2 regions of the Paenibacillus sp. GYB006 genome follow, and region 1 is predicted to be linked to the other one. Evidence: a T-box and tRNA genes for the amino acid it is inferred to sense, from the RefSeq annotation. Region 1 holds a T-box; the other holds one or more tRNA genes.

Evidence for each region. A T-box is a leader RNA that pairs with one kind of tRNA and senses whether it is charged. The one in region 1 lies ahead of PV403_RS15085 (valine--tRNA ligase), so its partner is inferred to be a tRNA-Val.
Region 2: it encodes a tRNA-Val, which carries the amino acid that the T-box ahead of PV403_RS15085 (valine--tRNA ligase) is inferred to sense. The anticodon was not compared.

What each region holds. Positions count from the first base shown of each region.
Region 1 covers NZ_JARBDA010000006.1:24,418-36,488, reverse strand. The annotation lists gene hemA (glutamyl-tRNA reductase) at 1-1,254, shown strand, start outside; gene ccsA (cytochrome c biogenesis protein CcsA) at 1,271-2,098, shown strand; gene PV403_RS15120 (precorrin-2 dehydrogenase/sirohydrochlorin ferrochelatase family protein) at 2,095-2,760, shown strand; gene hemC (hydroxymethylbilane synthase) at 2,765-3,709, shown strand; gene cobA (uroporphyrinogen-III C-methyltransferase) at 3,715-5,244, shown strand; gene hemB (porphobilinogen synthase) at 5,290-6,291, shown strand; gene hemL (glutamate-1-semialdehyde 2,1-aminomutase) at 6,339-7,643, shown strand; gene PV403_RS15095 (RluA family pseudouridine synthase) at 7,640-8,545, shown strand; gene PV403_RS15090 (LysM peptidoglycan-binding domain-containing protein) at 8,693-10,027, shown strand; T-box leader at 10,262-10,545, shown strand; gene PV403_RS15085 (valine--tRNA ligase) at 10,634-12,071, shown strand, end outside.
Region 2 covers NZ_JARBDA010000007.1:194,714-206,784, forward strand. The annotation lists gene aroA (3-phosphoshikimate 1-carboxyvinyltransferase) at 1-1,175, opposite strand, end outside; gene PV403_RS17140 (rhodanese-like domain-containing protein) at 1,358-1,654, shown strand; gene PV403_RS17145 (shikimate kinase) at 1,739-2,251, opposite strand; gene PV403_RS17150 (hypothetical protein) at 2,413-2,757, shown strand; gene gndA (NADP-dependent phosphogluconate dehydrogenase) at 2,766-4,178, opposite strand; gene PV403_RS17160 (hypothetical protein) at 4,444-5,043, opposite strand; gene PV403_RS17165 (YktB family protein) at 5,378-6,010, shown strand; gene PV403_RS17170 (aminotransferase class I/II-fold pyridoxal phosphate-dependent enzyme) at 6,113-7,588, shown strand; gene PV403_RS17175 (DUF1292 domain-containing protein) at 7,742-8,041, opposite strand; gene PV403_RS17180 (copper amine oxidase) at 8,148-8,708, opposite strand; gene PV403_RS17185 (hypothetical protein) at 8,863-9,054, opposite strand; gene PV403_RS17190 (DUF3892 domain-containing protein) at 9,276-9,515, opposite strand; gene PV403_RS17195 (GNAT family N-acetyltransferase) at 9,646-10,089, opposite strand; gene PV403_RS17200 (hypothetical protein) at 10,227-10,442, opposite strand; tRNA gene PV403_RS17205 (tRNA-Val) at 10,647-10,718, opposite strand; gene PV403_RS17210 (hypothetical protein) at 10,848-11,312, shown strand; gene PV403_RS17215 (hypothetical protein) at 11,530-11,850, opposite strand; gene PV403_RS17220 (YjcZ family sporulation protein) at 11,979-12,071, opposite strand, start outside.

The DNA of each region.
Region 1 (12,071 bases):
GTCATTGTAGCTACATGCAACCGGACAGAAATGTATGTGGTAGTCGATCGTCTTCATATGTGCGGCTATTTTATTCGTAGTTTTATGGAGAAATGGTTCGGGATTTCCCGTGAAGAATTTACCCAACATCTTTATATCTACGAAAATGAGCAGGCAATCCGTCATCTGTTTCGTGTGACAAGCGGGCTTGACTCTATGGTTATCGGAGAGACTCAAATTCTTGGGCAAGTCAAACAAGCTTTTTTATGTGCACAGCAAGAGAAAGCAACAGGTACGTGGTTTAATGAACTATTTAAACATGCGATCACGGTTGGTAAAAGGGCACATTCTGAAACATCCATTGGGGAAGCTGCCGTTTCGGTGAGTTATGCAGCCGTGGAACTTGGCAAGCGGATTTTCGGGTCGTTTTCGAACAAAAAAGTAATGATTCTTGGTGCAGGAAAAATGAGCGAACTTACCGTGCAACATTTGTACGCAAATGGAGCGGAAGAAGTTATTGTCGCGAATCGGACCTTTATACGCGCTGAAGAATTGGCAAAGAAATTTCAAGGAACCGCTTGTACTATGGAACAGGCATTTTCTAGGTTACATGAAGTTGACATTCTGATCAGTTCTACGGGTGCCAAAGACTTTGTTATTTCTGTGGATATGATAAAAGAAAGCATGAAGCGGAGAAAAGCACGTCCGCTCTTTATGATTGACATTGCCGTTCCAAGAGACATTGATCCTGCAATCAGTGATATGTCCAATGTTTACTTATATGATATTGATGATTTGGAAGGCGTAGTAGAGACCAATCTTGAAATGCGCCGTATGGAAGCCGCTAAAATTGACGCATTTATTGAAGAAGAAATGATAGCTTTTCAGCAGTGGCTTAAAACACTGGGGGTACGCCCTGTCATTCGTGCCCTTCAAGAAAAAGCAAATACTGTTCACGAGGATACACTCGAAAGTTTATTTAATAAGTTGCCGGAACTGGATGACAGGCAGCGCAAAGTCATTCGGCGGCTTACCAAAAGTATGCTGAATCAAATAACTCATGAGCCGATTAACCAAATTAAAGAAATGGCTGCAGAAAAAAATGCAGACGATGCTTTATTGATGTTCACCAAAATGTTTGGGCTCGAGGATGAGATCGATGACAAGAAACAGGACGTTGCTCTTTCACATGGGAGCTTACAGCCTGCCATGGAAATGAACCATGGCGCTGCAAAGGAATCTTCGCGTCTAACTTATGTTCCTGTGAGTCTGTAAGGCGGTGTAGAGCTAAGTGACGGTTCATGATACAATTCACAGTTTCATCATTTATATTTACGCTCTGAGCCTTCTGTTTTATTTCTCGGATTGTATTCGTCGTAATGCGAGTGCAAAGCGGATAGGCACAGGGCTTCTTGTTATTGTATCGATAATGCAGTTTATGTACCTTGTGTTTTATACGGTCAATCAAGGTTATGTTCCTATCTACTCCATGTACGATTTTATTTTCTTGTTTTCCTTTTGTATCGTACTTATTTCATTCATATTAAGCCGGGGACAGAGGTCTGAATACATTGTATTCCTTCTGAATGTAGTCAGTTTCAGCGCTTTGGTGCTTAGTGACTTTTGGCTCGCACCGAGTGAGAATACACTGCTCAACTGGCAGACCGTACATGGTATGCTGGTAATGCATATTGCACTTGCAAATCTTGGATTTGCAGCACTGACGGTATCGGCAGTTTTTGCAATGATTTATCTCTTTTTACATTACAGACTGAAGTTAAAGCGATGGAATGATTCAATGAGACGTGTGCCAAGCCTTGAAATTCTGCAATTGTATATGAACAAAGCCAGCCTGATCGGTACACCTATTCTTGGCATATCTGTGATCCTCGCTATTTTGTCGATCGTTGCCGAGAAGCAGTGGCTTTATCTATTGGATCTGAAAGTACTCGCGACTTTTATTGCTCTATGTATCTATGTTGGTTATTTTGTATCCAAACGATATATTGATGCACCCCAGCATGTAATGGCAAGATGGATTTTGATTGGATATGCTTTTGTTATTATTAGTTTTATGAGTAACGCTTGGTCTATGTTTCATCGCTGGACGGGAGAGTGACGCATAAGCGCATGGAGAATCACTATGTACCAGTTATGTTGAATTGCTCAGGGCGCAGGTGCATTGTTATCGGCGGAGGTAAGGTAGCGGAGCGAAAGATAGAGGCTCTTGCAGGTTCAGGAGCGCTGCTCACTATTATTAGCCCCAAAGTGACGGAGAAAATTCTTCACATGGTTGACCGGGGTGAAGCCGAATGGCGTAAGAAGCCCTATCTCCAGGGAGACCTGGAAGGGGCTTTTCTTGTATATGCGGCTGCGAGCAGTCCGGAAGTAAACGCACAAGTGATTGCGGAAGCCAAGCAGAGGAATATTCTTGTGAATAGTGCAGATGCACCGAGTACCGGAGATTTTATTACTCCTGGCTCTGTACGCCGAGGCAAATTAACGATTGCGGTTTCTGCATCAGGCGCAAGCCCAGGACTTGCAAAGCAAATTATTGAACAGCTGAGAACAGATTATGGGGATGAGTATCAGATTTACCTTGATTTTTTACAACAATTCCGAGAAGTCATTCAGTTTGAAGTCGAAGATCGGAGAGATAGAAAGCGCCTGCTTGATCGGGTGCTTGAAATGGATATTTTAGTACAAATACGAGAAAAACGGTATCGTCCATGGTCACAGGAAGAAATGATAAAGTGGATTACTGCCAATCGGGAGGAGTAACAAGATGCGTACAATTATCGTGGGAAGCAGACAAAGTGCGTTGGCATTGACACAGACGGGTCATGTCATCGAAGATTTGAAAAAGATATGTTCAGAGCATGGACTTGAATTTGATTTTGAGGTGAAGAAAATTGTCACTAAAGGAGATCAGATTCTAAATGTTACGCTGTCAAAAGTAGGCGGCAAAGGACTGTTTGTCAAAGAAATCGAACAGGCAATGATGAACAAAGAGATTGATATGGCGGTACATAGTATGAAAGATATGCCTTCGGTACTACCTGAATCACTTACGACGGGAGCGGTACCCAAACGAGAGGATCCAAGAGATGCTTTGATTTCTCGTAATGGAGCTTCGCTTGATGAGCTTCCCCATGGAGCAAAAGTCGGTACCAGCAGTCTTCGCCGGGCCAGTCAGTTAAAGGCTTATCGACCTGATCTCAATGTAGAGTGGATTCGCGGGAATATTGATTCTCGTTTGCGTAAACTGGAGACGGAAGGATTTGAAGCAATTATCTTAGCTGCAGCAGGTCTTTCACGCATGGGATGGAGTGATCGAATCACTTCATATTTATCTCCTGAAACTTGTTTGCCAGCGGTTGGTCAAGGGGCACTTGGCATTGAATGCCGTAAAGATGACGAGGAACTGCTTGCACTTCTCTCTTTATATAATGATGAAATAACAGCCAAACCGGTTGCTGCTGAACGAGAATTTTTACATGTGCTGAACGGTGGCTGCCAGGTTCCTATTGGTGCTTATGCCACATGGGTTACGGGTAGCAACGCGGAAGACAAACAGATTGAACTCACGGGTATGGTAGGAACACCTGATGGGCTCACCGTATTGAAACAAACTTTAACAGGTTCTGATCCAAAACAGCTTGGTAAGGCTGTGGCCAGCCGATTAATTGAAATGGGTGCGGAGAAGATACTAGCAGATGTAAGGGGATGATCTCCATGACAGGAAAAGTTTATCTAGTAGGGGCAGGTCCGGGCAATGCAAAGCTCATTACAGTTAAGGGCTGGGAATGTATTCAAAAGGCAGACGTTGTCGTATATGATCGACTAGCGAGCCCAAGACTGCTTCGAATTATGAAACCAGGTGCAGAAAAAATTTATGTAGGCAAAAAAACGAATCGTCATACGATGAAACAAGAAGATATTAACCAGCTTCTTGTTGATTTAGCTCTAGCAGGAAAGAAGGTCGTTCGTCTAAAAGGCGGAGACCCTACGATTTTTGGAAGAGTGGGTGAAGAAGCAGAATTATTGAAGCAGAATAACGTGCCTTTTGAGATTGTACCAGGGGTAACTTCTGCAATCAGTGTACCTGCCTATGCGGGAATACCCGTAACTCACCGGGATTACGCTTCTTCTATTTCGATTATTACAGGACATGAGAGCCCAGAGAAGATGAACCGAGCGATCCACTGGGATAAGGTAACGAATGCAACCGGAACACTTGTGTTTATGATGGGTGTTGCGAATATTGGATATATTAGTAAGCAACTGATGGATCATGGCAGACCAAAGGATACACCTGTGGCTCTTATTCGCTGGGGAACTTGGGCTGAACAAGATACACTAATCGGAACGCTGGAGGATATTGAAGCCAAAGTAATAGAGAATAAATTCCTTCCGCCCGGCGTGATCGTGGTAGGCGATGTGGTTAAACAACGTGAACGGCTTAAATGGGTGGAATCCATGCCTTTGTTCGGTAAACGGATCTTGGTTACACGGGCTAGAACACAAGCGATCGATCTGGTAGATCGAATTGAAGAGCTTGGCGGAGAAGCTTATGAGCTGCCTGTAATTGAAACATTGCCTCCCGCTTCAGCAGAAACAAGAGATCAGATCAAAAACGCACTCGCCTCTATGCCAGAGTATGATTGGGTATTCTTTACGAGTGTTAACGGAGTGGAATACTTCTTTAAGCATCTCGAAGAGCTAGGCTTGGATATCCGTGCATTATCAAAAGCTAGAATCGTAGCAATTGGACCTACTACAAGAGAAGTTTTACGAAGTAGAGGAATTGTAGCAGAAGAAGTGCAAGGGTCTTACCAGCAAGAAGGATTAATGGACACTTTTGGCGATGAATTGTTGCCAGGTCAGAAGGTTCTCCTGCCTTGTGGAAATCTTGCGCGGTCTTGGCTGCCAGATCGACTACGTGAAAAAGGACTGGAAGTTACTGTTTCACACATTTATGAGACAGTGATTCCCGATGAATGGGATGATGATGTCATTCAGCTACTGGAAAAAGGGAAAATATATGCTGTCACATTTACAAGCTCTTCTACCGTAACACACTTGCTTGCACTATTGAAGAAAATGGGTAATGACAATCCAGTAGAGCTTCTTAATAAAGTGCATATCGTATGTATTGGTTCCGTTACTGCTCAGGAGGCAGAGAAGGCGGGTCTTTCTGTAAGCATCATATCGGATAAGGCTACAATGGACAGTCTGACGGATGCTTTGTGCGAACTAAAATAAATAATTAGGTTATATAAAGGAAGACAGAAAGGGGAATTATCGATTATGGGATTTCCAAATGTTAGACTTCGTCGCTTGCGCAGTACTGCCGCAATTCGCAGTATGGTGCGTGAAACACATCTTCATGTGAGTGATTTTATTCAACCGATTTATGTAACTTACGGAACGGGAGTGAAACAGGAGATCTCTTCCATGCCTGGTGTTTACCGTTTTTCTTTAGATACCTTAAAAGAAGAAGTACAAGAAATTGCTGAACTCGGCATTCCAGCTGTGCTTTTGTTTGGAATTCCAGAAACGAAAGATGCAGTAGGGTCATCTGCTTTCGCGGAAGATGGAATTGTTCAGGAAGCGACAAGGCTGATCAAATCATGGTATCCAGACCTTCTGGTTGTTGCTGATACATGCTTGTGTGAATTTACAGATCATGGACACTGCGGAATGGTTCATACTCATGAAAGAGACGGGCATGTACATGCACATGTTCTGAATGATGAATCGCTTGATCTACTTGTGAGAACGGCGGTATCCCAAGCAGAAGCAGGTGCCGATATTATTGCTCCTTCTAACATGATGGATGGATTTGTGGGTGCAATTCGCCAAGGTTTGGATGAAGCAGGGTACGAGAATATCCCCATTATGTCCTACTCTGTAAAATACGCTTCCGGTTTCTACGGACCTTTCCGTGAAGCAGCTGACTCTGCTCCGCAGTATGGGGATCGCAAAGGCTATCAGATGGATCCAGCAAATGCACGGGAAGCGCTTCGTGAAGCAGAAAGTGATGTTCTTGAAGGAGCAGATATGCTGATGGTAAAACCATCTCTTTCTTATTTAGACGTGATGCGAACCCTCAAAGATCAATTTGATCTCCCGCTGGTCGCTTACAACGTAAGTGGTGAATATGCGATGGTGAAAGCAGCAGCAATGAACGGATGGATAGACGAGAAATCAGTGGCTATGGAGATTTTGCTGAGCATGAAACGAGCAGGTGCAGATATGATCATCACTTACTATGGTAAAGATGCGGCTCGCTGGCTTTTAGAGAAATAAGGGCACGGCAGAAGCAGGAAGTAACTACACAAAGAGGAGTGAAAGTAATGAGCATCAATCAACGTCAGCCTCGTATGGAGGAACGGTCCAGAAAGGCTTTTGAAGAAGCAAAACAGTATATGCCGGGCGGTGTGAACAGTCCAGTTCGTGCATTTAAATCCGTTGGACTTACACCGATCTATGCAGATCACGGTATTGGATCAAGAATCTATGATATCGATGGGAATTCGTTCATTGATTATGTGGCTTCCTGGGGTCCACTTATTATGGGACATGCTCATCCTGAGGTTATCGCTGCGATTCAAGAGACAGCAATAAAAGGGACAAGCTTTGGCGCACCAACCTTAATAGAGACAGAAATGGCTAAACTTGTTTGTGAACGTGTGCCATCCATTGATATCGTGCGAATGGTCAATTCGGGAACCGAAGCAACGATGAGTGCCATCCGCCTTGCTCGGGGGATAACGGGACGGAGTAAGATTTTGAAATTTGAAGGATCTTATCATGGTCATGCAGACAGTTTGCTTATTAAAGCAGGCTCTGGAGTAGCAACGCTTGGTCTGCCGGATAGTCCAGGCGTTCCAGAAGGGGTTGCTGTAAATACAATCACTGTGCCTTATAACGATCTTGAATCCGTAGGTGTAGCCTTTGAGAAATTTGGAGAAGAGATCGCAGCTGTGATCGTTGAACCGGTTGCTGGGAATATGGGAGTCGTTCCGCCTGTAGCTGGATTCTTGGAAGGTCTCCGGCAGGTGACAGAAGATTACGGAAGTCTTCTTATTTTTGATGAGGTGATGACTGGTTTCCGGGTGGGACTTAACAGTGCTCAAGGCAGATTTGGGGTAACACCAGATTTGACTTGCCTTGGTAAAGTAATTGGCGGCGGACTGCCTGTTGGTGCTTATGGTGGTCGTCGTGATCTTATGGAGCAGATTGCTCCTTCTGGACCGATCTATCAGGCAGGTACACTGAGCGGTAATCCGCTTGCTATGACAGCAGGTCTGACTACGCTCCGTTTACTCAATCAAGAAGTCTATGATCGCTTGGAGATGCTGGGAGCGAAGCTGCAAGCTGGTTTTGAGAAAAATGCACGTGAGCTTGGTATTCCTATTACGATCAATCGGGTAGGCTCGATGGTATGTCCTTTCTTTACGGAGGAGCCTGTAACGAACTATGATATCGCGAAATCAAGTAATCTGGATCTCTTCCGGGCCTATTTCGGACATCTGCTGCAGGAAGGAGTCAGCGTAGCACCATCTCAATTTGAAGGAATGTTTATTTCGGGTGTGCATTCCGAACAAGATATTGAAGATACAATTGAAGCTAATTATAATGCGCTGAGAAAACTATGATTACTTCAAAAAGAAGAGGAGAATGGCTGGAGCTTACTCCAGGAAAAAAGGCACTCTCTGGCGAGAATCGGAATGAGGCTGCTGAAGCTTGGCTCTTGCAGGAGCTGGGCATGCCGCCTAAACTTCTTCATGAATTGAAGCAAAATCAAGGGATCAAAATTGCGGGGGACCGGCTGAGGCTGGCCCTTTTTCCGTCTGTACCTTTAGGTATCTCTCCGCGTTATATTCTGCTTGATATTTTATATGAGGATGATTTTTGTCTTGTTGTTAATAAACCGACAGGTATGCCAGTCCATCCTGATGGGAATGAGCGACATGATGGAATTATTACGCTGGATCATGCGGTCGCTGCCTACTATGAATCTGAGGGCCAAGAGATTGCAGTACGCCATATCCACAGGCTCGATGTAGATACATCGGGACCTGTGCTATATGCCAAGAATCGATATGCTGAATTAAAACTAAATTCGATGATGGAACGTAAAGCGATTGATCGCGCTTATGTGGCAATCGTTCATGGCGTCATTACTCAGAATGAAGAAGTGTTACAGTATCCGATCGGCAAAGATCGTCATCACAAACAGAGAAGAAGGGTTTCGCCTACAGGACAACATGCGGTAACCCATATGAAGGTCTCTGAACGGTTAAACGAGGCAACTCTTGTCCGTCTGGAGCTGGAGACAGGGAGAACCCATCAGATCAGAGTTCACCTCAGCCACATTGGTCATCCTTTATTCGGAGATACACTGTATGGGGGCAGAAGAGAAGGGATCCGCAGGCAAGCCCTGCACGGGGAGATGCTTACGTTTCAACATCCGTTTACAGGAGAACTGCTCAGCATTGAGGCGCCTTGGCCGGAAGATATGACGGAACTATATGAAGCGAGAAAAAAAGTGCAATAGAGCGAATACTTATAAAATGGTATGAGTCCTCTATTCGGTGCATATACATGTCAACGAGAAGAAACTTATTGCTGAACTCTCGTCACATGAGCGAAAGCCATGGTCTTTTTTCATGGTAACTATATGCCCGAAAGGAGGACTACAGCTATGTTAAACCCGCCCTACGGACTTCGGTTTGATATTTATGAGCGTGTTCAATTACCAGAACATGTTCCCGCTATCGCAGAGCTTGAAGAGATTGAACTTTATCCTCGAATACAGGTGATTACAGATCAAGAGCACGCAGCGCTTCGGGGCCATCTGCTGTTGTCAGGTGTGTATGTTGGTGAGAATAAGGAGCAGGAAGGTTTGCAGCACCTGATCCCGGTGGAGATTACGATTCCGCTTAGCCGGGTTGCCTCAGTGGAAGAGATCGCTGTTGAGATTGAGAATTTTGATGTTGACCTATTGTCTACAAGAAGCTTGAATATTACCGGGGTGTTGTCTCTCAGAGGAATTGAAGGGATTCAAACAGAGGAAACTCCTGCCTGGAATTCGGATGAATTTACGGTAGTACACACGAATTCAGCTTCTGAACAGGGGAATAGCGAACCAAAAGAGTATAGCAGATATAATCCATACCATCGCGATCCTGCTAGGGAAGATGACGAAGCTTCATTTGAGCAAGAACGCACGAGTGACGCTTCTCCCGTACCGCCTACATTTTATGCTCCTTATATAACACCGGCTTCGGTTCATGATGAGGGGCAGGAGGAGCGAGACGTTTGGAATCTTCCTTATGAGACTCTTTCGGTAGATGATGGTACTGATCAGCAGGAAGATTCTAATATAGAAGAGCAGAGAATAGAGAATCAAGAGAACGGGGAGCTAAGAGAGACAAAAGATATTCAGGACGTGAAAGAAGAAAATTCGGCGACTGAGCTCTCTGCCGCGCCAGAAGTTTGGCATTTTGAAACGCCTGCGGAACCTGCTTTAGGTCTTCAAGAAGCAGAAACACCTATAGAAGAACAAGCAGCAGAGCCTGCCGCGATCCAGCGTGACGATCAGGAGATTACCTGGGAGGATGAGGGAACGCTGCTTACAGCAGATGTACCTCAGCCAGAGGCAGAAGACGAAAAACCGGAGCTGAAGGTTGCTTTTGGCAGTAAAAAAGAGAATGATGCACCTGCTGCTGATTCGTATGGAATTACCTCTCTTCTTCAGAAGAGCAAGAGAACGGAAGAAGTATTACAGTTAGAAGAGCAGATTCCAGTAGAAAAGCGTGAAGAAGAGCAGATAGAAGATGTACAGTGGAAGAACTTATTTCTTGGCGGTAGTTCTGAGCAGACGCCATTCAAGAGGGTCAAGCTCTGTATAGTACAGCGGGAAGAAACCTTGGATACGATTGCAGATAGGTATCAGCTAAGCACACGTGAGTTACAGCTGTATAATCGATTATCCGAGCAGTCGATTGAAGAGGGACAGGTGCTTTACATTCCTTAATTAATATACAAAACCATGTGTTCTTGGGCGTGTTAACGGCCAGGGGCACTTTTTTTGCTATTTATTTTGACGCTTCATGAAACTTAGCTAGAATCCTGCTCCAGTCTTTCCCTATACGGAAAATAGGTGCTCGCCTGTTGACGAATTTAGACTAGAAATGTATGATGTCTGTAGGATTGGGGATACAATGAATATAATTCATTGTGGTTCGTATAGATCTCTTGAATTACACATGGAACAACGAAGAACGGGAGTAGTAAGCAGTAAACCCTTCAGAGAGTGGAATCGATTGGTGTGAGATTCCGCAGGATACTTTACTGATCCGAAGTCACCCGGGAGTTGCCCTTTTGAATGCTTTCGTATGCTTTGTACATAGAGAGCACTAGAATGTGGCCGGCTGCAGCCGTTATACTGCCTAACAAAGTGTCATATCAAACCCGCAAACTAAAGTTTGTGGTCATCATGTTTTGGTATGAAACAAAGGTGGTACCGCGAAAGAATGACCTTTCGTCCTTTGAGGATGAAGGGTCTTTTTGTTTTTTTTATCGTTACTTGCTACTGATGAAAAAATGAATTTTGATTTCTAAAATAACAGGAGGAATGTATATGTCTGAAGCAACAAATCAACCTAATCAGCCGAATCAGACGGAAATGCCAACAACGTATGATCCGCATGCTGCGGAGCAGAAGTGGTACCCGTATTGGATGGAAAACAATTTCTTTAAAGCAGGTCAGCGCAAGGATGCGCAGCCTTTTACCATTGTGATTCCACCGCCAAACGTAACGGGTATGCTTCATATCGGTCATGCGCTGGACTTTACCCTTCAGGATATTATTATCCGTGCAAAACGGATGCAAGGTTATGACGCGCTCTGGCTGCCTGGTTCTGACCATGCAGGAATTGCAACTCAAACTAAAGTAGAACAGAAACTAAGAGAAGACGGGATTACTCGTTATGATCTCGGACGCGAAAAGTTCCTTGAGAAGGTATGGGACTGGAAAGAAGAATATAACAATACAATCCGTTCCCAATGGGCAAAAATGGGCTTGTCTCTTGACTACTCTCGCGAGCGTTTTACGCTGGATGAAGGGTTATCAAAAGCTGTACGTGAAGTGTTTGTTACACTGTATAATAAAGGTCTCATTTACCGCGGGAAACGTATCATTAACTGGGATCCGGCAGCACGAACTGCGTTATCTGATATTGAAGTCGAATATAAAGAAGTACAAGGTCACTTGTATCATCTGAAATATGAATTAAAAGACGGCAGCGGCTCCATTACCGTTGCAACGACAAGACCAGAGACCATGCTTGGTGATACGGCTGTTGCGGTTCATCCCGAAGATGATCGTTACAAAGATATGATTGGCAAAGTACTTGTACTGCCGATTATTGGCCGTGAAATTCCTGTTATTGCAGATGAATATGTAGAAAAAGAGTTTGGTAGCGGAGCGGTAAAAATCACGCCTGCGCATGATCCAAATGACTTTGAAGTCGGTCTTCGTCATGACCTGCCGCAAATCACGGTTATGGATGAGACAGGTACTATGAATGAGGAAGCTGGCAAATATAAAGGGCTTGACCGTAGTGAGTGCCGTAAGCAGATTGTTGCTGACCTTAAAGAACTGGGTGTACTCATTAACATTGAAGACCATGTACATCAAGTTGGTCATAGTGAGCGTTCAGGTGCTGTTGTAGAGCCTTATCTGTCTACACAGTGGTTTGTTGCGATGCAGCCGCTTGCCGAAAGAGCGATTGAAGCTCAGAAGAACGGAAAAGGTGTAAACTTTGTTCCAGATCGTTTTGAGAGAACGTATCTTCACTGGATTGAGAATGTTCGCGACTGGTGTATTTCTCGTCAGCTCTGGTGGGGACACCGTATTCCAGCGTGGTACTGTAATGCTTGTGGAGAGCTTCATGTTAGTCAGGAAGACCTCACGACTTGTACCAAATGCGGCTCTGCAGATCTTCGTCAAGATGAAGATGTTCTTGATACTTGGTTTAGTTCGGCGTTATGGCCTTTCTCTACTCTAGGTTGGCCTG
Region 2 (12,071 bases), on a different contig from region 1:
ACCACCGTGAGTGCCATAATGACACGATGATCATAATGAGCGTTAATTTCAACGCCGCCTTCTACCCCTTCAGGTCGTCCGTGGACAATAATCTCCGCTTGTCTTTCTTCGACTTTTGCGCCAGCTTTACTGAGTTCATGTAAATAATCGGTGATTCGGTCGCATTCTTTATACCTTAAATTCTCCACATTATAAAAGCGCGAAGTACCTTCCGCAAAAACAGCTGCTGCAACCATAGCAAGTACCGCATCCGTAGCTGCATCTCCATCAAATTCGACAGCCGTAAGTTTCCCATTTCCTTGAACATGGACGATATTATCTTCATGTGTGAGCGGAACATTCATCATTTTCAGCACATCGATAATAGCACGTTCACCCTGTTTACTCTTCTCCATTAACCGCGTAACCTTTACATCTGAGTTTGTCACCGCAGCCGCTGCTAAAATCGCTGCTGATCCAGGATAATCTCCTTGGACTGTATAATTCGCCGGTTGATATTTTTGAGAACCAGGAACTTGAAAAGACATATAGTCATCACTTGCATGAATAATGATACCGGCTTGTTCTAACACTTCGAGTGTTTGCCCGATCACGACTTTCGATTTCAGATCATGAAGAACTTCAATCGTACTATCATGCGGAAGAAGCGGTGTCAGAAAGAGCAGCGCACTCAGATACTGAGAACTTACAGATCCCGATACTCGAATAACTCCGCCTTGCGGCTTACCGCCACGAATGGTGATCGGCAGTCTTCCCTCCTGATGATCTACTTCGGCGCCCAGCTGCTCGAGTGCATCAATTAAATCTTGATGAGGTCTTTTACCAAGAGATTCGGGGTATGTATTAACGAATGTAATCTCCTCACCAAGTGCGGCAATCCCCATCAGAAAACGCAGAACGGCTCCTGCATTCCCTACATTCAGTTCGCCTGTGGGACGAGGAGTAGAGCCAAACCCAGTAATGGTGATTTTCTCATCGTCTTCTACAAGAACAGCACCCAAATCCTGAATACAGCGGCGCATCGCATCGCTGTCCTCACTGTGGGCAGGATAATAGATTGTACTCGTTCCTTCTGCTAATGCAGCAACAAGCAAATAACGCGTTGTGTAGTTTTTAGAAGATAAAGCGTCAATCGTTCCCGTTAAGGAAGGGGTGTTGTTTACGATAACGTCCATAGTTATAACTCCTTTTTTATATATAATCAGCTGCGGCTTAATACTCGGGATCAACCTTCGTAATGAAATGTAATGAAATTGACAGTCTCCTCTTCCCTTCGGTATCATGGTATAGTTATCCATAAGAACTTGTCCATTCGGATTACACCAATATATAGTAACCATAGAAAAGAGGATGACTCATGAATCAAATACTCGAGATTACACCTGCTGAACTTAAGGCTCGTCTACAGTCAGGAGAAGCTATTCAAATGATTGATGTTCGTGAAGATGAAGAAGTTGCTGCTGGAATGATTCCAGGAGCAAAACATATTCCACTTGGACAAATTCCTGATCGTCTTGATGAGATCGAGAAAACGCAGGAAACAATTTTGATCTGCCGCAGTGGTTATCGCAGTGAAAGAGCTTGTGAATATCTAACAGAGCTCGGATATCCGAGCTGTGTGAACCTTGTTGGCGGCATGCTTGCCTGGACTTAATTAAGAGTAGACAGAACGGGCAGGCAGCGCCTGCCCTTTTTCTTTTTACGATCATACTACAATGTACCTGAAAAGCACAACAGCTTAGACGCGGTAAAGCGTTAAAATATGACGAACAACTTCTTCCGGGCTTAACTCCGAAGTATCAATGGTAACATCTGCAAAAGAATATGCATCTTTACGTTCTTCCATTATATTCTTTACCCGTTCCTCTATATTACCTGCAAGCAGCGGTCTATCATCATTAGACGACACACGTGAAATAATGGAATCTGCACTCGCTGTCAATGCAATAACCCAACCTGCTTCCTTCATTAGTTCCCGGTTCTCCGCTCGAAGTACAGATCCGCCTCCCGTAGAAACGACTTGAGAAGTCCCTTTGAGAATTCTACATAAGGTATCACTCTCTACTTGGCGAAAATAACTTTCTCCCTTTTCTTGAAATAAGACGGGGATTGGACAGCCTTCTTGTGCTTCTACATCCGTATCAATATCTATGAGCGTGTATCCAAGTTCTTGTGCCAGTATGCTGGATACTGTTGTCTTGCCTGTGCCCATCATTCCAATAAGAATGATATTATCCGCTTTGCTGCTCACTGCCTTGCCACCCCTTCATTATAAGACCCAGTTAGTTCCATCTTTTTTTATTCTACTAAACATAACACAGAAAAAAAGATCCGCCAAGAAGCATATCAGGACATCCTTTTACGTATGGATGATAGAGAAGAAAAGGATAGATACCTGTAAGGAGTGTGAACATGATGGATGATTTAGCTTATCTGCCCGTACTGAAACTACCTGTGCTTCCTAGCAGAATCACACGTATCTTTGAACCAGGTTATGTGATATGCAGAGATGACGTACTGCTCGTACTGCATTATGTACAACAAAAAGTGGCTTTGGAAGACCCACTTCTCATGGATCTACCAAAACCACGTCTTATTACTAATTTTCAATATTTTAGTGAAGCTGCGATGTTGCTGTTGGGAGAGCATACCTCTTCCTATTCAACACAAGAAAGACTAAGGACCTGTTTGCACGAGGCACTTTATGGTCTTCGCGGAGAAATGCAGCAAAGCAGCATGAATTATAGTGTATCTTAAAGCCGTTCTTATTTTTCCATCCAGTTGTGGTGGAATGTTCCTTCTTTGTCCACACGTTTGAACGTATGTGCACCGAAGTAGTCGCGCTGTGCTTGAAGCAGATTCGCTGGAAGACGTTCTGTACGATAGCTGTCATAGTAAGAAAGAGCACTGGAGAATCCAGGTACCGGAACTCCTTTTTCTACAGCAACAGAAATCACTTTACGCCATGCATCTTGGTAAGATTCCACAACATTTTTGAAGTATGGATCCAAGAGCAGGTTTTTCAGTTCTGCATCTTTATCATAAGCCTCTTTGATGTTTTGCAAGAATTGGGAACGAATGATACATCCTCCGCGGAAGATCATTGCAATGTTTCCATATTTCAAATTCCAGCCATATTCGTCGGAAGCAGCGCGCATTTGAGCAAAACCTTGTGCATAAGATACGATTTTACTTGCGAACAATGCTTTACGAACGTTCTCGATGAATTCTTGTTTATCACCGGAGAATGGCTCTGTTTTTGGACCGCTGAGCACTTTACTAGCTGCAACACGCTCTTCTTTCATCGCAGATAAGAAACGGGAGAATACGGATTCAGTAATCATAGACAATGGAACGCCGAGATCCAGCGCACTTTGGCTTGTCCATTTTCCTGTACCTTTTTGTCCAGCAGCATCGAGGATCACATCTACCATTGGTTTGCCTGTTTCTTCATCATATTTAGAGAAGATATCAGCCGTAATTTCGATCAGGTAGCTGTCAAGCTCGCCCTTGTTCCATTCGGAGAAGAGTTCGTGGAATTCTTCTGCAGTAAGACCAAGTACATCTTTCATCAAATGATATGCTTCACCGATCAGCTGCATATCACCGTATTCAATACCGTTGTGTACCATTTTTACATAATGTCCAGCACCATCAGGACCGATATATGTTGTGCAAGGCTCTCCATCTACTTGAGCCGCGATCGAAGTTAAGATTGGTTTTACAAGTTCATAAGCACTTTCCTGACCTCCAGGCATAATTGCCGGGCCTTTCAGTGCGCCTTCTTCACCACCGGATACACCAGCACCAATGAAGCGGAAACCTTGCTCTTCCAGTTCTTTGCTACGGCGAACCGTATCAGGGAAGTAAGCATTACCACCATCGATAATAATGTCGCCTTTGTCTAGATGAGGAATAAGCTGCCCAATCGTTGCATCTGTAGCTGGTCCTGCTTGTACCATAATAAGAATCTTACGCGGAGATTCAAGAGATTGTACAAACTCTTCAATAGAGAAGAAGCCTTCCAAATTTTTACCTTCTGCTTCTTTCAGAAGATCCTGTGTTTTTTCCGGAGAACGGTTAAATACAGACACCGTAAACCCCTTGCTTTCAATATTCAGGGCTAAATTCTTGCCCATTACGGCTAGACCGATAACGCCAATTTGTTGTTTAGTCAATATATTCTCCATCCTTTGCCACGTTATTTTGATGTATCTTATGTTACTAGAGCCGTCCGGGTAAGGAACTTGTCCATAAGCAGACAGTTATCATTCCTTAAAAATTATGTAAGCAAAAGAAGGACGCCCTAACAATAATCCTATTCTAACGCTTTTGCAAAAGGAAGTGAACCCCCCGCTAAAGTGTAAACAAGGATAAAACACCTCTTTTCATGAGGTGTTCATCAAATACTCATATAAATAATAGTATGGTTCATACGGCTATTTACCATTCAAGCATGAACATTCGATTCTGCATTTGCTTTAAATAGTTGCGGCAAGACTCCGCCTTAGCCTCGTCTCCATTATGGATGGCGGCATGAAGCCGTTCGAGTTCATCATCCACTTCCATCTTTAACAAGAGCAGTCTCATTTCCCCTTCTTGCGATGAGAACATTTCCTCCATCTCTTCCATCGTAGGGGTCGGCCCCTTCTGATAGATCACCCTTTGTTTAAAACCCGATACTTCCACCAGACGTATAACCTCGCCGAACAATATATTCTCTATAACGATGATGTGATCTTTAAACCTGCGGACAACCGCATGGCCTCGAGTATCTCCAATGAGTTTCTCTATGAACTCGGCAAGTTTCGCATCCTTAATAATATAATCACCAATCAACTTGTAATCGCCCGTACGCATGAGTTGAAATTTCAGTTTAACCAATTTACGACCCGTTCTCACGGAAAGAATGAACAAGCTTTCATCTTCACTCCAATACAGCGAATATCCTTCCTGAATTAAGTCTTTGATGAGCTGTTGGATATGCCGACGGTTAAACCGGAGCTCTAGATTGCAGTATTCCACTTCATAGCTCTTGTTCACGGCACTTCCTCCTCCATGCCGGATGATTGATCCGGAGTCTTATTATGTGACTTTCCGCCATGGCCCCTATGATCTACGCTTCACCATAAGTCGGCTTACCCTATTTTATACGACACGTAAGGTAAGGGTACGTAGTTATAAGTCCATTTTTTTAAGACACGAAATCTTCATTAACAATACAGATAAGGGACAGGCTTTAAGGAAGTGCGAATGGAGGTACCTGTGTTATAATGAGTCCCATATTGTTTTGTATCCTATTATATTGGCAAGTGATAAGGTTCATGCTTATATAAATAAAACTTGTCCATTTACACATAAGGAGGAAGTTAACCCGATGACTACACTAAAATACCCTTCATTTACATCCAAAGATTTTGATGTCTTTGATGTACCTGGGCTCGAACCCCGAATGGAATTATTAATTGAAAGAATTCGTCCAAAACTGAACGAGATTGGTGCAGCAACTGCCCCGTTTCTAACTGATTTAGTTGGAGAGGAAATGTTTGTTCATGTGGCCAAGCATGCTAGACGTACCGTGAATCCGCCACATGATACTTGGGTAGCAATCGCTAATAACAAACGTGGTTACAAGGCATATCCTCATTTTCAAGTAGGAATGTTTGGTACTCATGTATTTGTTATTTTTGCCGTTATTTACGAAAGTAATAATAAGGAAATCTTTGCTGAAGCATTAGAAAGACAGCTTGATGATGTTATGGAACATATTCCAGGGCACTTCTACTGGTCTACAGATCATATGAATCCAGAAGGAACCCTTCATAAAGACATCTCGAAAGCAGATTTTAAGAAAATGGCCGAACGATTAAAAACCGTGAAAAAATCAGAAATATTATGCGGACTGCGTATTGAACAAGATGATCCGCTTCTTCTAGACGGAGAAGCTTTTGGTAAAAAGGCCCAAGAAGTATTTACCCAGCTTGCGCCGCTTTATAAAATGGCTTTTTAATGAAGTGAGATTTATCACAAAAAAATCGTTACAATCTTTATCCATTTTGCTATACTCATTTAGGTTTATTATTTCAAATAGAGAAAGGTTGTGACAGAATCCATGGATCACCGTCGTACGCCGCTTTTTACAGCACTTAAAACACACGCGGCTAACAATCCGGTACAGTTTCACATCCCTGGTCACAAAAAAGGACTTGGAACAGACTCTGAATTCCGCGAATTTATAGGGGATAATGCCCTTTCCATAGATTTGATTAACATCGCGCCGCTTGATGATTTGCATCAACCGACGGGTGTTATTGAAGAAGCTCAAATGCTTGCAGCTGATGCTTTTGGTGCGGACTATACGTACTTTAGTGTGCAAGGGACAAGCAGTGCCATTATGACCATGATTCTGTCTGTATGCGGACCTGGTGAGAAGATCATCGTACCGCGTAATGTTCACAAATCGGTTATGTCTGCCATCATTTTTTCGGGAGCTAAGCCTGTGTTTGTCTCTCCCGTGAGTGATGAGAATTTAGGTATTGATCACGGTATCACCGTCGGCTCGGTGCGGCGTGCCCTAGAACGTCATCCTGATGCCAAAGCCGTGCTCGTTATTAACCCTACGTACTTTGGTGTATGTGCAAATCTGAAAGAAATCGTGGATCTTGCGCATAGTTACCAAGTACCTGTACTTGTTGATGAAGCGCACGGAGTCCTTATTCATTTTCATGAGGATCTTCCAATATCAGCTATGGAAGCAGGCGCCGATATGGCAGCAACCAGTGTTCATAAGCTCGGCGGTTCGATGACACAAAGTTCAGTACTCAACCTAAATACCAAAAATGGATTTGTAAATCCAAAGCGGGTTCAAACGATCATCAGTATGCTGACAACCACTTCAACTTCTTATATATTGCTTTCATCACTGGATACATCTAGACGCAACCTTGCGCTGAATGGACATTCCATGGCCCAAAAAGCAATTGATCTTGCAGAATATGCAAGACGTTCGATTAACGATATCGAAGGATTGTATTGTTTTGGCGAGGAAATACTTGGAGGAGAAGCAACGTATAGCTATGATCCGACCAAAGTGACCGTTCATGTACGTCATCTTGGCTTAACGGGATACGATACTGAGAACTGGCTGCGTGAACACTATAATATTGAAGTCGAGATGAGCGATATGTATAACATCCTCTGTCTCATTACACCAGGAGACAATGATGAAACAGTAAATACGCTGCTTGATGCACTTCGTGAATTGTCCAAAACTTATTATAATGTCAACACAGCTAACGATTTAATAGTCAAAATCCCAGAAATTCCTCAGCTCATGCTTACACCGCGCGAGGCATTTTACGGAGATACAGAAATCATTCCTTTTAAAGAATCCGCTGGTCGGATTATTGCTGAATTTATCTATGTATATCCCCCTGGTATTCCGATCCTGCTTCCGGGAGAGGTTATTTCTCAGGAAAACATTAATTATATTACGGAACACGTTGAGGTTGGATTACCGGTAAAAGGTCCTGAAGACCGCTATATTACGAATGTAAAAGTAATTGTAGAAGCAGATCCGATTTTCTAACACGAACGAATACACAATTTATACAGCAAGGACCTGCTCAGCTGACAAGCTGCGCGGGTCCTTTTTTCAAGCTTTTCAGGCGTTCACTCTATATATTAGCAACAAAAAAAGAAGCCTCTGATACCTAGAGACTTCCCTTGCTTCATTTCGCTCTTATTGCTGCTCTTCAACCATTTTGTTAAATGCAGCTTCTACACGATTCCACTCATCTTCATCTTCGATTTGATAAAGACTCACTTCATCGCCCTCTTCTTCAAAGCGAAGAATGAGGCCGTCTTCTTCCGGATTGTTGCGCTCAACAAATACCGCATATTCCTTATTGTCTACATCAAAAGTTTGAACCAGAATCATTTCAATCTCTTTACCGTTCTCATCTTCAAAGATAAGCACCTGAGGTTCGTGGTCGTGGTCGTGGTTGCAGTTCTCATCATGTACATGGTTATGATCGCTCATTCATCTATACCTCATTTCATTTATACTTGTATTGTATTCACACTCATAAAAGTAATCATACCGAATTATCGTAACACTATTAGAGCATAAAATCAATTGAGCCCGTTTATGAATCTAATGCTGTAATTACTTTTTCGGATACGAGAAAGAATGAATTCCCTCCCGAAGGTTTCATATAGAATCCTACTTTATACTTCCCTTTTTTCTTAAAATCATAAGTGAAATCATTCGTTTTGAACCAAAAGTTATCGTTTGAACCGCTTCCCATCTTTTCCGTTTGAATATTTTTTGTGTTTCCGGAAGGATCCGTGATAGCAACTTTGACTTCTGAAATGTTCCCATCTAGACTATCGACTTGACTAAGTACGTGAAATTTCAGTTTTCCTACGTTTACATTCCCAAAAACAGTATCACCCTTAAACAGTGTTATATGTACATTAGGCTTCGTAACTGTTACCTTCTTGCTAGTTGCATCCCAGGATGCAAGACCACTAAGTTCACGCACAGGGGCATAGGTTGTCCCATTAATATAATAACCGCCACCACTGACATCATTGCCATTGACTACGACACGAATTTTTTCTGTGATTGAATCTGCAAATAACATAGATCCACTGCCTGCAAGAGAAAAGACAAGTACCAAGGCAAGTGTTCTTCTCCATTTCATCGGTCTATATTACCTCCTTCAAAAAAGTTATATCTATTTATACTTCAACGAGCAAGACAAGTTGCGGAAAAAAGTCGTTTTTTTCTCTTTTTCTAAAATAAATAAGAACCGCGTTATCTCTCAGGTCTCATGAGAAAAAAAGCGGTTCTTCCTATTATCCTTTGGGTTTCGTTAAGATGCAAGGTACACCTTTACCTACAGCGCCTGGCTCTCGCATACGTGCAGCATAGGCCATTCCTATGTCGCATGGCGTCTTACACACCTCACAGACTTCGGAAGTAACCACCCTCATCCCGCGAATTTTCTCCTTTTTTGCCACCACTTTTTTCCCTTTGCCTTTTGTCATGGCCCAATTCCCCGCTTCCCTTGTCAGGCGAGAGGTCTCGGTCTGCCCCCGAACTCTCGCCTAGGTAATGTATTGTATGGGAGTCGGCGCAAGAAGGTGCATGGGAATCCAAATTTTATAGTCACCTGTAATCTATGCCAAATGACACGCAAAAAAGGAGCCTCCGAGGGCTCCCTTTTCATATATTACCGGATTATTCTCCGGTTTCATGCTTGTAGACGTTACTCAAATATCGGCAATTGATCTAGGTTGTTGCTCGGATCTCCGTCTGCATCTCCGCGAATCCGGAGTGATCCACCTTTTGCCTTAAATACGTTGGCTCCCGCAATCATTCCAGTCTCCACCTCGTTTAATGCCTGGTTGTAATCCAGAACACGACCTGCGGAAGTTTTAAATGCGGTTAGATCGCCATCTCCATTTTTCTGAACAGCGACAAAGTGCTCGCGCGTGTTATTTTCCATTAGAACAACACTCCTTTTTGCACTACATTTGGTGTAATTACCTATACCGAGTACGATTAAAATAGGTATTGTGAGCCTCGGCAAATATAGTGTGTCCCAAAAAAGAATGCTCTATGTAAATAGGCTGAGGTTACAATGCTTTTTGCATCCGTACATGTAAAATGCCAGCATCATAAAATGGTTCATCCGATATCACTTCATAACCCAGTTTAGCGTAAAACCCTTCCGCTTGGCACTGTGCATCAAGGATAGAGTACGCAAGACCCAGCTCTCTTGCACGCTCTTCTAGCGCCATAATTAATACACGGCCGTAACCGTGAACACGGTAGTCTTTGAGAACAGCTACACGCTGAAGTTTTGCTGTATCCTTCTTATAATAAATGAGACGCCCTGTCGCCACCATCTGCTGACCATCCTGAATAAGAATATGGTGCGCATCGGGAGAAATGACATCATATTGGTCAATTTCTTCTTCTAAGGGAACGTTTTGTTCCTTTACAAACACCTCTTTACGAATGTGCAGCCCATGTTCTAGCTGTTCCTCCGTTGTTACATTAATAATTTCAGCTGGCATTGATATCCCCCTCTGCTTTAGCTCTTCGATGCTCTAAACTCGTAAAACTCACGCTATTATACAACAATACAGCAGAAATAAGCCAGCCCGAAGGAACGGACTGACTTATTGTATCTTTAGGCGACGGCAAGCTTCATTTAAGGTATTAGTATTTCCTCATCGGTAGAAGAATAAACATCATCCCTTATCGAAGGAGAGTACACATCATCAATGATCGGCAGCTCCGATTCAGGATCATGCCTCTCTTGCAGCATTATTGTTTCTTCTGATGGCTCTAATGTACATCCTGATAGGTTTAGCAGCAAGATTGCAATTATGCAGCTTGCCATGAACGTGTCACATAATTTTTTCATAGGATGGCGATCCTCCAGATGATCATTCTCCCTTTTAGGATGTGTCAATGGAGTAGATTTTAAACATATAAACTTCTAATTGTAGATTACAAGCTTGATAATTTCTCCTAATTTTGATTTGTTAATAATATACTTAGGGATACAAAAAAAGCTCACTTCATCTATTTATAAAAATAGATAAAGTAAGCTTTTTTACTACTCATATAGGACGGATGGGGATCGAACCCATGACCCCTACCCTGTCAAGATAGTGCTCTCCCTCTGAGCTACCGTCCTACGATATATGTGAATATATCATATGATAAATAAAAAGACAACAGTTTAATCTGTCGTCATTACCTCTCTATTTAATTTTTTAGTTTCCCGTTTAAGTAGAAGTTATATCTGTTTTAAGAAAGCATGAATTTGAATATGATTAATTTTACTAAGGAAATTAGTGCGATAAAAAATAAAAGTGCCAACACCGATGAAAAGATATTAAAAGTTCTACAAAATAAAATTGAAAATGAATACTCAGAGTTATCTGTTCTAAACGCTGAAGTTCCAAAATCAATAATGGGTAAAAGTTCTTTCAAACCGAATTTACTTAGCCAATTAATTGAACAGAAAGAAAAAAACATCGCAGAATTGCAAGATCAAACTTCCAAAATCGAAACATTAATAAACTCTAAAAGCATTGAAATAAATGAGATGAATTTACTTAAAGAATATATCCCTCAATGGAATGAAGTATTCGAAGAAGCTTCACCGGAGAAGAAAAAGATAATGCTTAGTCTCATTATTGATGAAATTTTGGTTTCTAAAGAGATGATTCGAATTGATCTTAAGTTACATATAAAACAATTTCTTTTAAATTCACAGTTAAACTAAACTATTTCACTATTTTTAAGGTTAGAGAGCCCACTAGAGATCACCACTTTTAATAAATGATATGTCCTCGATGATGCTGTTGTAGAATAGCATTCTTTATAAGAGGCCTTAACTTAATGATCTTAATTCAAACTGTAGACAAACTAGCCTAGACTAGTTTGTCTACAGTCTTTTCTATTTTCAATCTATGGTAAGAGTATTAAAAACACTGAACAGTTTAGTCTTCATCCTCTTTCAATACTGCATTCGCTCGTTCAATTTGCTGGAGCACCGCATTTTGAAATTTCAACTCTTTAATGATTACTTCATATTCTTCGTTCAGCGATTTTACGGTTTCATTAGATTCATTCAGGTAATTGTGTTTGATAAAATCGACCTGTGCTTCATCATCAGCAAATTTGTTCATCGCACTGCTCATAATGTAGTCCTTATATTCCGCTTTTTTAATTCGCTGTTCCAGTTTTTCGGCTTCTTGTTCTAAATATTCAACGCGGCTGCTGATTTCTCTTTCCCATACCTCTAAATCTTCTTGTTCCACTATTATTCATCCTTCCCTTCCATTCATCCATCTTGCTATGTATATATAAACCAAAACGTACCGTCAAATCACGGTTTCCACAAAAAAAGAAAAGCACCAGTTATTAGCCGGCGCTCTCTTTCTATTGCTTAGTAAAGAATTGTTTTAGAGATGATAACCAACAGGATGAAAAGAACAAGAATTGCTCCAATTGATGTCCATCCACCGCCGTACCCACCGTA